Regions from separate parts of the Vibrio artabrorum genome, predicted to be linked through region 3. Evidence: predicted binding sites of a transcription regulator. Region 3 holds the regulator's gene; each other region holds the start of a gene.
The links. Region 3 encodes PurR, which represses purine synthesis genes. Its sites were predicted from a motif close to TNANGNAAACGTTTNCNTNA; they were not measured.
Positions count from the first base shown of each region.

Region 1: pckA (phosphoenolpyruvate carboxykinase (ATP)) is a predicted target of PurR. The motif match lies at 1,976-1,995, and genes of this name have one in related genera.
Region 2: purL (phosphoribosylformylglycinamidine synthase) is a predicted target of PurR. The motif match lies at 2,463-2,482, and genes of this name have one in related genera.
Region 4: pyrD (quinone-dependent dihydroorotate dehydrogenase) is a predicted target of PurR. The motif match lies at 2,325-2,344, and genes of this name have one in related genera.

Region 1 covers NZ_AP025458.1:107,862-112,046, forward strand. The annotation lists gene OCU36_RS00470 (AsmA family protein) at 1-24, opposite strand, end outside; gene pckA (phosphoenolpyruvate carboxykinase (ATP)) at 178-1,803, opposite strand; gene hslO (Hsp33 family molecular chaperone HslO) at 2,141-3,019, opposite strand; gene hslR (ribosome-associated heat shock protein Hsp15) at 3,038-3,424, opposite strand; gene gspC (type II secretion system protein GspC) at 3,738-4,185, shown strand, end outside.
Region 2 covers NZ_AP025458.1:736,936-741,120, forward strand. The annotation lists gene tadA (tRNA adenosine(34) deaminase TadA) at 1-251, shown strand, start outside; gene OCU36_RS03395 (hypothetical protein) at 313-447, opposite strand; gene mltF (membrane-bound lytic murein transglycosylase MltF) at 759-2,327, opposite strand; gene purL (phosphoribosylformylglycinamidine synthase) at 2,657-4,185, shown strand, end outside.
Region 3 covers NZ_AP025458.1:1,869,355-1,873,539, reverse strand. The annotation lists partial or broken gene OCU36_RS08415 (TVP38/TMEM64 family protein) at 1-283, opposite strand, end outside; gene OCU36_RS08410 (TfoX/Sxy family DNA transformation protein) at 296-886, opposite strand; cyclic di-GMP riboswitch class I at 1,014-1,099, opposite strand; gene purR (HTH-type transcriptional repressor PurR) at 1,265-2,269, opposite strand; gene torD (molecular chaperone TorD) at 2,583-3,230, opposite strand; gene torR (two-component system response regulator TorR) at 3,486-4,185, shown strand, end outside.
Region 4 covers NZ_AP025458.1:1,473,943-1,478,127, forward strand. The annotation lists gene OCU36_RS06610 (NAD-glutamate dehydrogenase) at 1-2,169, shown strand, start outside; gene pyrD (quinone-dependent dihydroorotate dehydrogenase) at 2,472-3,482, shown strand; gene OCU36_RS06620 (cell division protein ZapC) at 3,676-4,185, shown strand, end outside.

The sequences.
Region 1 (4,185 bases), 1.3 Mb from region 3:
GAATACCATGAATACCTTTTTCATTCCCTGAAAACCTTAAATTTCACTAGTCTTAAAACAGAGTGGAACAAAAAGGGGCAAGCAGCAATAAAAAAGCCCCTCAAAAGAGGGGCTTGCTACAAAAATATCACTTTAAATTGGGCGTTCGCTTTTGGCTAGGCCCGAGCAGAGGATGGGTTAGTCCAGTTGAGGACCTGCCGCAACCAATGATTTCCCTTCAGCATTGTCAGTGTATTTATCAAAGTTATTGATGAAGCGTTCTGCAAGATCTTTTGCTTTGCTTTCCCATTGTAGAGGGTCGGTGTACGTATCTCGTGGGTCAAGAATCGTAGGGTCTACATCAGGCAGCGTTAGCGGAACTTCTAGGTTAAACATCGGGATAACCTTAGTCTCTGCATTGTCAATTGAGCCATCTAGAATAGCGTCGATGATGCCGCGAGTATCTTGAATAGAGATGCGTTTGCCAGTGCCGTTCCAGCCTGTGTTCACGAGGTAAGCTTCAGCGCCAGCGGCTTCCATACGCTTCACCAGTACTTCAGCGTACTGAGTTGGGTGAAGGGTTAGGAAAGCAGCTCCAAATGCCGCTGAGAACGTAGGTGTAGGTTCCGTAATCCCACGCTCTGTGCCTGCTAGCTTCGCGGTAAAACCTGATAAGAAGTGGTACTTCGTTTGCTCTGGAGTCAGTTTAGCAACAGGAGGGAGCACACCAAATGCATCAGCTGTCAGGAAGATGACTTTTTTAGCATGGCCGGCTTTTGATACTGGCTTAACGATGTTATCGATGTGGTCAATCGGGTAAGAAACACGGGTGTTTTCGGTTTTTGAACCGTCATCAAAATCAATAGAACCATCACCACGAACCGTGACATTTTCTAGCAGTGCATCACGTCGGATGGCGTTGTAGATTTCAGGTTCTGCTTCTTTAGATAAGCGAATGGTCTTCGCATAACAGCCGCCTTCAAAGTTGAAGATGCCATCGTCATCCCAACCATGCTCATCATCACCAATTAGCTTGCGCTTAGGATCGGTTGACAGCGTTGTTTTACCTGTACCGGATAGACCGAAGAAAATAGCGACATCCTCGTTTTCGCCCACATTAGCACTACAGTGCATTGAAGCGATACCTTGTAAAGGCAGTAGGTAGTTCATCATGGCGAACATGCCTTTTTTCATTTCGCCGCCGTACCAAGTACCGCCAATGATTTGAACACGTTCAGTTAGGTTGAAAGCAATGAAGTTCTCAGAGTTTAGCCCTTGTTTTTCCCAGTTAGGATTGGTTGTTTTCGCCCCGTTCATAACCACAAAATCAGGCTCGAATGTTGCGAGCTCTTCGTCGGTTGGACGAATGAACATGTTCTTAACGAAGTGCGCCTGCCATGCGACTTCAGTGATAATACGGACACTTAAACGTGTATCTGGGTTAGCACCACAATAACCGTCAATGACAAACAACCGCTTGCCTGATAACTGGGTTGTCACCAGCGCTTTCAGCTCGTGCCATACTTCCGTTGTAATCGGTTTGTTATCATTTTTGCCTTGATCTGACCACCACAGGGTATCGCGTGTTGTGTCATCTTTAACAATGTACTTATCTTTTGGTGAGCGACCAGTAAAGATACCAGTATCAACCGCAACAGCGCCGAGTTCCGTGACTACGCCTTTTTCGTAGCCTTTTAGGCCTAGCCGTGTTTCTTCAACGAATAGCTGTTCGTAGCTAGGATTACGAATAACGTCGGTAACGCCAGTCAGTCCGTGCTTAGTTAGATCAAGTTGTGCAACCTTAGTATGTTCCATAACGGTCATAGGTGCTCCTTATAGGATATTTTGTAGGGATTTTGTATTAATTTTTTATTGTTATCTGCTGACCATGCTAGCAACGAGGTTCTAGGGAAACAGGGATGTAGCTCAAAAAGTACCCATATAATACTAGTGCTTTTAAGCGTATCGTCACATATTGGCCCAACTAGTCTATCCTGTACGCAAACCTTTGCGCTAGGGGCGGCAATATTATTAATTGATTAAAATTAAGTGGTGATTTTATTACGAGATGTTGCGGTTTTTGCGCTATTTTGATCACAAAAAAGGCCAGCTAAGTGCTGACCTTTTTGGGGTAAATTACGTGTTTTTGAGCGGTCGTAAATTAATGAACCGTGTTGTCGCCTTTATCAGCTGCTTCGGCGTACAGTGCATCAACATCGCTCTTGTCGAACGAGTAGTTTGTGCCACAGTAATCGCAGTGTAGACCAACGCTTCCTTCCGTACTTAGGATGTCGTAGATCTCTTCTTGAGCAACGGTAATGATTGCTGCTGCGCTTCGATCGCGTGAACAGCCGCAGAAGAATTCAACCGGTTGTGGTGTGAATAGCTGTACTTTCTCTTGGTTGTATAAACGGTAAAGCAGCTCATTCGCTTCTAGAGTGAACAGTTCTTCGTTTTTCACAGTGTCAGTAAGCTGTTCTAGATGTTCGAAGTCGTTTGGCGTACCTGTGCCATCAGGCATCACTTGTAGCAACATACCGGCAGCATGTGCTTTGCCTTCATGCTCACCTGTGCGCAGCCATAGACGCGTTTTAAGCTGCTCAGAGTTAGCGAAGTAGCCTTCAAGAACATCGGCCAATGTGTCACCTTCAAGACCAACGATACCTTGGTAACGCTCACCTTTTTTAGGATCGATCGTGATCACTAGGTGGCCTTTACCCATTAGGTCGTGTAGGCCGGCATCATCAGCAATATCTCCGTTAAAACGCGCTACGCCACGGATTTTCTGATCGTGATCACCATTGATAACAACAAGGGAGACTGGGCCATCACCTTGCAGTTGCATCGTGATAGAGCCTTCAAACTTTAAGGTCGCCGTTAATAGCGTCGTTGAAACCAATAGTTCACCCAGTAATTTTTGAACGGGTGCTGGGTATTCCTTGCTAGAAATAATCTGTTGGTACGCTTCGTCTATTTGGACCAATTCACCACGTACTGATAGGTCTTCAAATAGGTAGCGATTTAAAACATTGTTTGCCATTTGGCTATTCCTTCTAGCTTATTGATTCTTGAACTTGATGATGTCACGACGTTGCTTTTTATCTGGGCGACGTTCGGGTGCTGGGCTGTGAGCATTCAGTTTACGTTGGCTGGCAAATGCTTCTCGTTTTGCCACGCTCTCGGTCGTTTCTTCATAGAGCGTTTGAGCGATAGGTGCTCCACCACGATGGGCCGAGATTTTCTCGATAGTCACCGTTTTTTCTTCATTACCTTGGCGCAATGTAATGATAGCGCCAAGTTCAACAATTTTACTTGGTTTGCTGCGCTGACCATTATAGTGGACTTTGCCACCATCGACCATGTTGCGTGCAATAGACCGGGTTTTGTAAAAACGAGCGGCCCACAACCATTTATCGAGTCTGACAGCTTCATTTTGTGTTTTCATAGGGCTGTGCCTTTTCAGTGAGAAATGAGTGCGGTTTAACGGTAATAAACAGCGCGCCAGCTATTTTTGATGATGTTTATCACTCTGAGTTGAAGCTTAAAGTGGAGGCGGTTAGCATTTTTTTCAAGTCATATTACAAAATAGCCATCTAATGACGATTTATAGATTGGCTATGATATAGTTTAAGGCCTTATGCTTTAAATAAGCTTGGTATCAAACGAATGAATAAAAAAGCTGAAAGCTTAATGATTTGCAGCATTTGTTGTCATGAAAAGGGACAAAGGAAGTGAACGTTTTAGAGCTCAAAAATCGCATGGGAAATTCACCTATATTGAGCCGCTTATTTGCTAACGGATGGGAAATTCAGAAGAAACTAAGCTTAGCCACTTGTTGCGTGTTAATTGCCGCTTCAGCCTGGATTTTAGGGCAGCTTGCATGGTTTATTGAACCGGTCGAGCAAACTTTAGTGCCTTGGCAGGCTGCGGCTTCCTCGTCTTCCTCTCCTCAGGCAATGCTCGATATCTCTTCTTTACAGCAGAGCAACCTTTTTGGTGCCTATAATCCAACGACACCGACGGTGGTTGAACAGCAAGTTATCCAAGATGCCCCTAAGACACGATTGAATTTGATTTTGGTTGGTGCCGTTGCCAGCTCGAATCCTAAATTAAGCTTAGCTGTGATAGCCAATCGCGGTACGCAAGCGACTTACGGGATTAATGAAGAAATTGACGGTACACGAGCTAAATTAAAAGCGGTATTCG
Region 2 (4,185 bases), 1.1 Mb from region 3:
GCGTAAAACGGATCGTATTTGGTGCGCCGGATTTAAAAGCTGGGGCGGCGGGGACGGTATTGAATCTCTTCGAAAGCCAAGCTTCATACCATTATGCTGATGTTGAGCATGGTTTGTTGGAAGAAGAGTGCCGAGGACAGTTGCAGGCCTTTTTTAAGCGTCGTAGAAATGAGATAAAAGAGAAAAGGAAGCAAGACCGTTTGTTGGAAGCGCAGCGTTTAGAAGCAGACAAGGTCAGTAACAAGAGATAGCAACGAGCTTTCGGCACTCTCAATGATAAGAGTGCTAAGCAAACGTACTTGGTCATTATATTTACTCAGCAATCATCTGCATGAAAGCACGGTTGCGCCAAATGATTTTTTTCTTATTATTTGAAAGCATACGCTTACGACGGTTGGCGGCAACGGTCTTATCAAGGCGTTTCGATTTCAGTTTGTTCTTCATCATTTCAACGATTTCCTCTTGGTCGTTTGGCTTGTTAACTATGGCTTCAGTTGTAACTATGGCTTCAGTTGTAATTATTGGCGGATTGGTTCTAAGCGTTTTGCTGAGAACTTAATATTGCCTTTCTCAGCCGCTCTCATACTGAATGCAATCAAGCATCCTCTCGTTTGTGGAGTGCTGTTATAACGTTGAATGGTTACTGCAATATGACACCTCAAATTTAACGGTCACTCTGTTATTGAGTCTCTCAACGCTCACCAGTCTCTCGGGAATAAAAAAAAAGAGCAATGCGAAATGGCATTGCTCTTTTTTATTTATTTGGAAGACTCAGCGTTGTTGATTGCGGATTCAGCTGCATTGATTGTCGATTCAGCGCCAGAGGTTTCTAAAGGTGGAATAACCACTAAACCTTCAAGGTTGACCTCTTGGTCTTTATTGCGCTTATTGACATGACCAATAATACTTTGGTAATAACGGCGAATATTTTCTACGTAGTTCCTCGCTTCATCACCACGAGCGTAACCGTAACGGGTGTAGCGGTAGTATTTTCGCTGTTTTAACAGCGGCAGTCGGTCTTTTACGTCTCCCCACGCATCCGGGTCACCACCTTGTGCTTTGGTTATACGTCGAGCATCCATCATATGTCCATAACCCACATTATATGAGGCGAGGGCGAACCAGATTTTTTCATGTTGATCAATAGAGTCAGGAACTCGATTGACAATACGACGCAGGTATTCGACGCCACCTTGTACCGACTGTTTCGGATCAAGACGATTGGTTACACCGACACTTTTCGCCGTCGGTAGCGTCAACATCATCATGCCACGAACACCTGTTGGAGAGCGCGCGACAGGGTTCCAATGCGACTCTTGGTAGGCCAAAGCGGCAATCAAACGCCAGTCAAATTCTTGCGAGTACTGTTGAAATAGCGGCGACCATTTTGGCAGTTTGCTGTCCAGTGCTCGAATAAAGGCACGGGTGTCAACGTAGTCAAAGGTACCAATGTGACCGATGTATTTCTCTTCTAGTGAGGCTAGCTCACCCGATTGTTTTAGATTGCCGAAAAACTCAATCAGCAACGCATACAGGCTTTCATCTTCAGACTTCTGTAAGTACCAAGAGATCGGTTGATCTTCAGTTAACTCAAACGCTAACGCAACGTCAGGGTATAAACGCTGCGCCAGAGACAGTTCGATAGAATCAGCCACGGTAAATAAGCGCTCACCGGTCGAGACTTCTTTGAGTAGGTCATTGATATCTGCGTTCTCTACCGCGTCATAGATAAAGTCATTATGGGTGTTCTGTAGCTCTTTGAGTGTCGGTTCAAAGTGAGAGTCTTTGACCACAACCAAAGAGGGGGTCAGTGTTTCACTCGATATGGCTCCTTCGGACTCTGCGTGTTTCTTTGCAAACTTAGCCTGACGCTTATTTTCAAACTTAATCAGTTGCTTGAGGTTTCTTGGTCGCCAATGCCCCTTTTTATACACGACTTGTTGGCTGACATAATAATAAGCGGGCGCGGCGCGATAGACACGTGTCAGGTCGCTATTTTGTGTTAACCCTGTTGCGATGAGATCGATTTCACCTTTCTTTAAGGCGGGGAATAGATCGGATAGGCGATATGCAGGCCTAACCTCAAGTTTGACACCAAGCTCTTGTGAAAACTCACGAGCCAACTCGTAATCCAAACCTGCTGGGCCATCAGGACCAATGTAATAGGATAGTTGATTGTTTAGAGTGCCGACACGAAGCACACCGCGTTCTTGTATCTGCTCAAGGACACTTTTGGGATCAGATTCAATCTGGCACCCCGTTATCCCCAACAGAGCGATAACAAGCAGAAGGAATTTAGACGAAAAGGCGAGCGTAAATTTAGGCATCAAAATGAAATCTCAAAAAGTGGAAGCCCCTTTATACCAAACCCCGCAAGACTGGCAAAGCAGGTTTAATTAAACAGAGGTAAAAGTGCGGATAAATGCAGTAAAAGTGGCATTTATACAGAAAGATAAAAAAAATAACGCAAACGGTTGCTTTTGGTGTTACGTCACAAAAAGAAATGCTTTATAATGCGCTCGCATTGAAGAGGTGGGATCGGCATAGGTTTGGCAACCTTCGGGAATAGCTTCGAAGAAAACAGTTAGGTTGTTCCTATAACCCACTGAATTTATTCCAATACTACCTTAATCAACTGCATAAGAGACCTAAGCACATGAGAATTTTGCGTGGCTCCCCAGCTCTATCTGAGTTTCGTGTTAACAAGCTTTTAGAGCTTTGTCGTGAATTAAGCTTGCCTGTTACAGGTATTTACGCTGAGTTTGCCCACTTTGCTGATCTAACGGCAGACCTAGATGAGTCTGAAGTTGAGAAGCTAGAAAAGCTACTGACTTACGGTCCAACGATTGAAGAGCATGAACCAGAAGGTTTACTGCTACTTGCAACGCCACGCCCTGGCACTATCTCGCCTTGGTCTTCAAAATCAACAGATATCGCACACAACTGTGGACTGGCTAAAGTGTCACGTCTAGAGCGCGGTACTGCTTTCTACATTGAAACCTCTGCTGAACTTTCTGAACTTCAACTTGTTGAGCTAAAAGCCATTCTACACGATCGTATGATGGAAGTGGTTTTCACTGACTTCGAATCAGCGGCGGCGCTGTTCACGGTGGCTGAACCGGCCCCTTATACCGAAGTTGATCTACTGGCTGGCGGACGTAAAGCGCTTGAAAAAGCAAACGTTACCCTAGGTCTTGCACTTGCAGAAGATGAGATTGATTACCTGCTTGAAAGCTTCACTGAAAAACTCGAACGTAATCCGACTGACATTGAATTGATGATGTTTGCACAAGCGAACTCTGAACACTGTCGTCATAAAATCTTTAACGCTGATTGGACTATCGATGGCGTTAAGCAAGAAAAATCATTGTTCAAGATGATTAAAAATACGTTTGAAGTCACCCCTGATAACGTACTGTCGGCTTACAAAGATAACGCAGCAGTCATGACGGGTTCTGAAGTGGGTCGTTTCTTCCCAGATCCAGAAACTCGCCAGTACAACTACCATCAAGAGAAAACACACATATTGATGAAAGTTGAAACGCACAACCACCCAACGGCGATTTCTCCATGGCCGGGTGCATCAACAGGTTCAGGCGGTGAAATCCGTGATGAAGGCGCAACCGGTATTGGTGGTAAGCCAAAAGCGGGTCTTGTGGCGTTCTCTGTATCTAACCTTAAGATCCCGAACTTTGTTCAACCTTGGGAAACTGACTTTGGCAAGCCAAGCCGTATCGTTACTGCTCTGGATATCATGCTTGAAGGTCCTCTTGGTGGCGCGGCATTCAACAACGAATTTGGTCGTCCAAACCTACTTGGCTACTTCCGTACTTACGAAGAGAAAGTCAACTCTCACGCCGGTGAAGAAGTGCGTGGTTACCACAAACCAATCATGCTGGCTGGTGGTCTTGGTAACATCCGTGATGAGCACGTTCAGAAGAAAGAGATCCCAGTAGGAGCAAGCCTAATCGTTCTTGGCGGTCCTGCGATGAACATCGGCCTTGGCGGCGGTGCGGCATCTTCAATGGATTCGGGTTCTTCTTCTGAAGATCTTGATTTCGCTTCTGTACAACGTGAAAACCCAGAAATGGAGCGTCGTTGTCAGGAAGTGATCGACCGTTGTTGGCAGCTAGGTGATGCGAACCCAATCGCATTCATCCACGATGTGGGCGCGGGTGGTATCTC
Region 3 (4,185 bases):
TCATGATATATACGACAAAATAGGTTGCGGCGGCGGCAATGAAATTGCTATCAATGTAGTCATTTAAAACGGCTTGTTGATCTTTGGCATTCTCAAGTGTTAGGTATTGGCTAAAGTTAAGACCTAACAAAAGGATAGTGGCGATCAATGCCAGACCCAATATGACTTTTTTACTCATTGCGATTTCCTATAATTTTTAATGCATCACTTGAGTATAGACAGGCAAAACGTCAATTAACTTTCAGCACATATAAAAAAAGCCGCAAAAATGCGGCTTAGTCATAGGGTGATAATGTTAATTAACTCGATTGCTCAGCTCTTCGCGACGCTGTTGAGGTATCACAGACCAGTGTGTGCCATTGATAGCACCTTCTAGCGCCCAAAGCAGTTCGATACTGACAGAAGAGGCGTGTGATTCTTTGATGGCGTTAAATGCGTTTACAGAGCCTGATTCATATAAATGTTCTACAGATTCTATCCCAGCCTTTTTTAACATACGCTCAGTCGCGAGTCTGAGGTTAGGAAGATCTTTTAATCGAGTTGGCTTAGCTGAGGATTGCTGAGCTTTTTCATTTTTAGCATACCCTAAAGAAGCACTGGCCAGTTGCAAAATTTCCTTTTGATCTTGCCATAGGCTCTCGGGCAAAGCGAAATATTTGGTAACAACAGGGAACCCTCGTTTTTTGTAGACGTAAGGCTGAAATCCTTGCTGCTCGAATTGATTCGTTGTGCTTTTGTCTGCTCGTATATGCAATTGGTCATTTACCACTAGGGCAAACATGGTGTTATCAGCGAAAAGCCCGAAGCCACCAAACATTGAGCGTGATTTTATTTTTCCTAAGGGCTCAAACAACTTCATTGAGTCCTTTAGTATCGGTTTATCCATGTTATTCATCTCGGTGTATTTGAACTACGCCACCAAATAAGCAGGTCCGAGAGATTAGCAAAATGTTGCAACTAAATTGTCAATAAGCCGTAAATTACTAAATTATTAGCAACTACTGCATTTTGCCATCGGTAGCCCCGCTACCATACCAACGAGTGGTTTAGGCCGGAAGCTTTGCGTCTCACTCTTTCGAGTGATTTGCCCTGTGCGTGACTGATTAAATAGAATAAAGTTTTTGTTGAATGAAGCTCACACTTGCTATTCAAAAGTGTGATACTGCTTCAATTAATCTTCTTTCTTATATGCATCTAAGTTAGGTTTTTGTGTTGATAAAAAGGCGCCCCCAAAGGAGCGCACGATTAGATGAGAATATAACCATTAATTTAACGTTTTAACGGTGCTTCGCTCAACAATTTCAGGGTGCATTTCGAACACACGTTTTTCATGGTCTTTATCTTTAATGCGTTCTAATAAAATTTCAAATGCATTTTTACCAACACGACGCTTCGGTTGGTGAACCGTAGTCAACGGTGGAGAGAAGTACTCAGCCAGTTCGATGTTGTCGTAACCGATGACAGAGATATCTTCAGGAATACGAATTCCTTTTTCTTGTAGTCGGCTCATTAAGCCAAGAGCCATTGTATCGTTAAAGCAGAATACGGCTGTTGGACGTTTTTTCATTTCGATGATTTTATCTGCCGCGAGAACGGCAGTATCACATTCGAAGTTACCTTCAATGATCATGCTGTCATCAGCAGAAATCTGTGCTTCATTGAGCGCACGTTTGTAACCAGCGATGCGTTCAATACAGGCCGCTTTGTCTAAGTGGCCGCTTAAACAAGCTATGTCAGTGTGACCGCGATCAATTAGGTATTTTGTCGCTAGGTAGCCACCTTCTTCAGAGTTATCGATAATTTTATCGGCTTGAGAGCTTTCAGGCCCCCAGTCCATCACCACTTTAGGGATATCAGCGTGACGGTCCAACATCTCTCTTAGCTCTTCTGTTAAGTCAGAACACATCACCAAGATGCCATCGACACGTTTCTCTGCAAGCATTCGAATGTAGTCTCGTTGCTTCTCATAGATACCGCCGGTGTTACACAATATCAAAGTGTAACCTTGACGATAGCAGTAGCTCTCAACACCATCGATAACTTCAGAGAAGAACAGGTTCGTTGATTGCGTTACTAACATACCAATAGTGCGTGTTGTATTGCACTTTAAACTCCGTGCGACAGCACTTGGTGCGTAGTTTAATTCGTCTACGGCTTGATTGACTTTCTCTTGAGTTGCTTCTGCAACAAAACGTGTTTTGTTGATTACATGAGATACGGTCGTTGTCGATACGCCGGCTAAGCGAGCGACGTCTTTTATAGTGGCCATGGTTTTATCCTATTAGAAGCTACTTTCCCAAGTATGGGATGAAGTAGCCGTTAAGCTACCTAATTAAGAGCTTATAGTTGTAGGGCTCTTTGGGTACTAAGTGCTAAAAAACAAAAAACCGCTATTGAGCGGCTTGTCTTAACACTAAAATGCTCTGAATTTTTATAAGCATAGCATTTCGTGAGCATTTCATATTTTATCGTTTGCGGTCACAATTTTAAACTGACTAGAAATTACTCGCAACAAAATTCACCCAGAAATCCGGGTGAATTGTCACATTATCTGAATTTATTGACCGAGTCATACTGCCCGTTTATTCACCCGCCAAATATAGAGTGTCTAGGTTACAGAAAGCAACAAGTAGGGATGAAACCGATGCATAGAAACCGAATGAATCGATGTCGTGACATTTTGCATTGAACTTTGGTAACCAAGTCAGCAGTGTTTGTTCGATAAATTGCTGCTGACTAGCAAACGATTTCTCTAGCTCATCCTCACACTCAGTGTCGTTAGAGCGGATGATCAGGTTGCCAAGAAAGTCGAGTTCGATGGCAATGTGATCTGCTGGTTCTTTGAGATCTTGATTCACGACTAAATTGTGTTTCGCCATGATCTCTTCCATATCTTTTGCAGGTTTATCGTTTAATAACCCCGTCTCACCGATATACATTGAAGCGTAAGGAAGGGCGCCATGCTTATCCGTTTTTAAAAATAGATCACAGAAGTCAGCTGCTAGCTCTAACTGTGCATCTTCACGAGTTTGTAAACGGTTGAGCGCGTCTACCAAGCTGTCGATTGCTGGCTTAAGTGTTTCATTTTCCCCTAAACCAGTCAGAAAGGAACGAATTTCGACAGAATGATAGTGATCAAGCTCTTCTTGAGTGAGTTCTTTAGCGAATAAGCTTGATAGCCACCAATATATTTCTGCTCTTTGTTCGTTGAACGCTTTCGTATCTTTCATTTGATTAATCCTAATATCGTCTTTCGTATTGCTTGGCTACGAAGGCTAACTAACCGTGATATTTGTAGAGTACAACGTCACTCGCTAGCAATAATGCCTATATTGAATTGCGATGAGCGATAAATAGCAAGGTTTAAGATTGTCTTGTATCAAAAAAAAATCATCTTTCTGGCTTTTATCTTCTGTACGACTAGAATTGTTACTAGTTATGAATAGAATAGTCAATGAAACTATTAAATAAGAAAAGTGGTGTAGATGAGCTATCACGTATTGGTCGTTGAAGATGATGTGGTAACCCGCAGTAAACTGGTTGGATATTTCCAGAATGAAGGTTACACCGTGAGTGAAGCAGAGAGCGGTGCTCAAATGAGAAACGTTTTGAAAGAAAACAGCGTTGACCTCATTATGCTCGACATCAATTTACCCGGTGAAGATGGATTGATGCTAACTCGCGAATTACGCAGTCAATCAGACATTGGAATTATTTTAGTTACTGGGCGTACGGATAGCATCGACAAAATCGTAGGCCTTGAAATGGGTGCAGACGACTATGTGACTAAACCCTTTGAACTACGCGAACTGTTGGTTCGAGTTAAAAACTTACTTTGGCGTATTGCTGCCGCTCGCAAAACGGCGACGGGGCACGAAGAGCAAGATGACAATGAATCCGTTGTTCGTTTCGGTGAATGGACGTTTGATATTCCTCGCCGAGCGCTGAGCAAAAATGGCGAACCGGTGAAATTAACTAAGGCCGAGTATGAGTTACTCGTCGCACTATCTTCTTACCCTAATCAGGTATTAAGTCGCGAACGTATTCTGAACATGATCAGCCACCGAGTGGATGCGCCTAATGATCGTACCATCGACGTACTGATTCGTCGCATGCGTGCCAAAATGGAGTTTGACCCTAAGAATCCACAAATTTTTGTAACGGTGCATGGTGAAGGTTACATGT
Region 4 (4,185 bases), 400 kb from region 3:
CCACCTAAGAGCGTTGTTCGTCACGATGAAGATGACCCGTATTTGGTTGTAGCCGCGGATAAAGGCACTGCTACATTCTCAGATTTAGCGAACTCAGTAGCGGAAGAGTACAACTTCTGGCTAGGTGATGCGTTTGCTTCTGGTGGCTCTAACGGTTACGACCACAAAGCGATGGGGATCACAGCGAAAGGAGGTTGGGAATCCGTTAAACGCCACTTCCGCGAAATGGGCATCAACTGTCAAAATACAGATTTCACCGCCATTGGTGTGGGTGATATGGCTGGCGACGTATTTGGTAACGGTATGTTGCTATCTAAGCACATTCGCTTACAAGCGGCGTTTAACCACATGCATATCTTCATTGACCCAAACCCAGAATCGGCATCTAGTTGGGTAGAGCGTGAGCGTCTGTTTAATCTGCCTCGCTCAAGCTGGGAAGATTACAATAAAGACCTGATTTCTCAAGGTGGTGGTGTTTTCTCTCGCCGAGCGAAGTCTATCTCTCTGACACCTGAAATTCAGAAAATGCTCGGTACCAAGAAAGCATCAATGGCGCCAAACGATTTGATCAAAGCGATCTTGTCTATGGCGGTTGATCTCCTTTGGAACGGCGGCATTGGTACTTATGTTAAGTCTTCTAGCGAGACTCATACTGATGTGGGTGACCGTGCAAATGACGTGCTTCGTATTGATGGTCGAGACCTGAAAGCTAAGGTTGTTGGCGAAGGCGGTAACTTGGGAATGACTCAATTGGGTCGTATTGAATACGCGCTAACGGGCGGCCGAGTGAATACTGACTTTGTGGATAACGTTGGTGGTGTCGATTGCTCGGACAACGAAGTCAACATTAAGATCTTCTTGAATGGCTTGGTGTCTAACGGTGACCTGACTATTAAGCAACGCAATCAAGTTTTAGAATCCATGGAAGACGAAGTGGGCGAAATCGTACTAGACGACGCTTACTGCCAAGCTGAATCTATTTCGGTTACTGAGCATCAAGGCGTTGACTTAGTGAAAGAACAGATCCGCTTTATTCACACAATGGAGAAAGCGGGGTATTTAGACCGTGGTTTAGAATACATCCCTGATGATGAAACGTTGCTAGAGCGCGAGAAGCAAGGTCAAGCACTTACAAGACCAGAGCTTTCGGTACTTATTGCTTATGGAAAAATGGTGCTCAAGGAAGATCTCGTTCACGATGATATTACAAATGATGAGTTCCATGCTCAACAATTGATGCAATATTTCCCGACAGAGTTACGCCGTAACTACTCTCAGCACATGGATAACCATCCACTACGAGCTGAGATCATTGCGACAGCGCTTGCTAACCAAATGGTTAACGAGATGGGTTGTAACTTCGTGACTCGCTTGCAAGAGGAGACCGGTGCAAATATTGTTGATATTGCGAATGCTTATGCGGCATCACGTGAAATTTATGGGCTGGGTAAGGTGATCAAGAGCATTCGAGAATTGGACAACATTTCTAGTTCTGAAGCTCAATACGAATTGCTTTACCATGTTCGACGTACCCTTCGTCGCCTGTCACGCTGGTTGCTAAGAAACCGCACGGGTAAACAGTCAGTGAATGCATTGATTGAGCGTTATCAAGGTGATGTCGTTGCGATTACTGACAAGCTGGATGAAAACCTAGTGACTTCTGAAGTGGAAGAGCACAAAGCAATGGCGCAATTATGGATTGATCAAGGTGTCAACGCTGAACTGGCAAATTCAGTGGCACGTTTATCGAGTTTGTACTCAGCACTGGATATATCCACAGTGGCTCGTGAAACGGGTAAAACAGTCCAACAAGCGTCTAAGCTTTACTTCAACCTTGGTGACCGTTTATCTCTCCATTGGTTCTTAAAACAAATTAATGGTCAAGCCGTCGATAACAACTGGCAAGCACTGGCGCGTGCAGCATTTAGAGAAGATCTGGATTGGCAGCAACGCCAACTAACGGGCCAAGTCCTTAACTGTGGTTGTGCTTCAGACATTGATGTGATTAAAGCGCTTGATGACTGGATGGAAAGTAACTCGGTTTCTCTACATCGTTGGGAAAGCATTCTAAACGAATTCAAAGTGGGTGCGGTTCATGAGTTTGCTAAGTTTTCAGTAGCACTGCGTGAACTGATGCTATTGAATCTAAACTGCATGTCGAAAGACTAATCACGAGATAAAACGAAAGAGTATAAGGGCAGGCCATATGGTCTGCCTTATTTGTTTCATCAAAGTCGAAAGGTTCAATGAGGGCAATACGGTTGAGCTGACAAAGTAAAATCACGCTATGGTATCAATGAGACCATCTCGTTTCTGACGAGTAGATACGGTATCGTTTGCTTAATAAAGAACCTCATTCGATAAAAAACAAGATTATATTACCCCTACAGACAGTAATTGATTGAATAGTTGACTAAATAAGTAAATAATAACGCCCCGTTTACACGGGGCTTTTTTCTATCGGAGGCACAATGCTTTACCGTCTAGCCAGAACTGGCTTTTTCCAACTTGATGCCGAAAAGGCACATGATCTTGCAATTCAAAATTTCAAGCGCTTCACTGGCACACCTATTGATCTTTTGTATCGCCAAAAATTACCTCATCGACCTGTAGAGTGCATGGGTCTTACTTTTAAAAACCCAGTTGGCCTTGCTGCAGGCCTAGATAAAAACGGCGAATGTATCGATGCATTTGGCGCTATGGGTTTTGGTTTCGTCGAAGTAGGAACGGTCACTCCGCGCCCACAAACAGGTAACGACAAACCTCGCATATTTCGTCTAATTGAAGCTGAAGGTATTATCAATCGTATGGGTTTTAATAACCTTGGCGTTGATAACCTGATTGAGAATGTTAAGAAGTCAAACTATGATGGCATCTTAGGTATCAATATCGGTAAAAATAAAGACACACCAATTGAAAAGGGCGCAGAAGATTACTTAATCTGTATGGAGAAGGTATATCAATACGCAGGCTACATTGCTGTGAACATCTCTTCACCAAACACTCCAGGACTTCGTTCTTTACAGTACGGTGAGGCCCTAGATGAGCTGTTGTCTGAACTTAAAGCAAAACAATCAGAACTCGAAGAGAAGCATGGTAAATATGTTCCTCTTGCTCTTAAGATTGCTCCGGATCTCAGTGACGATGAAATTAGCCAAATTTGTGGATCGCTAATCAAAAACAAGATCGATGGTGTGATCGCAACAAACACAACATTGGATCGTAGTATCGTTGAGGGTATGAAGCATTGCGACGAGGCGGGGGGGCTTAGTGGACGTCCGGTTCAATTGCGCAGCACAGAAGTGGTTCGCAAACTTTATGAAGAGTTGGGTGATCAACTACCGATCATTGGGGTAGGTGGTGTTGACTCTTATGTTTCAGCAAAAGAGAAACTGATGGCTGGCGCAAAGCTTGTCCAAGTTTACTCTGGTTTTATCTATAAAGGTCCAGGCCTGGTTCGTGACATCGTTAAAAATCTATAGTCTTTATAGGTAAATCTATATTACGGTATCACCTTGAAAAAAGAGACACTGTCACTCATTGAGTTATAGAGAAAAGCGATAAGAAAGAGGAATTCATTTCCTCTTTTTTTTTGCCTATTGCTTAGTAGAATTATCGTAATTGAAGGTAATTTTGCGTTTTACCTAACTGAATGGTTCAACAGTGTGAGACGAAATGATGCTTAAACCTAGCGATACATGGAGTTGGTATTACGATGAGCAGCAATGTTCATTGATGCTAGATCTCGGAGAGGAGATGATTTTTAAAACGAATCTGGTTCGCAACAAGCTGGTGGACTGCGCGTTTAAAAATAATCAATTCACTGTCGATGATGCCTCATCTTATCAAACCTTTAAAGAACAAATTTCGGGCTTAGAACTGTCTGAGCCACGCCAAGCCGAACTCGCTCTGTATTGCGTGGCTGCAAAGCGTTTCCATAAGCCTGTGCAGCCAAAGAGCTGGTTCTTCGATTTACAAGGTACAGGCCATGAATGCCCTCAAGAAGGGGATATTGTACAAATGAATAATGAGCATAGCTTAGGGTATTTCATTGTATTAGAAGTGGGAGAGTGTGCGAGCCTATGTGCATTTGTCGACCTAGAAGAGTTTCTGCTTACACCTTCAAAAGGGTTACGCTTTGGTGACTCGATTAAAGTCATGCACGATAGAATGATAGACGCGAAC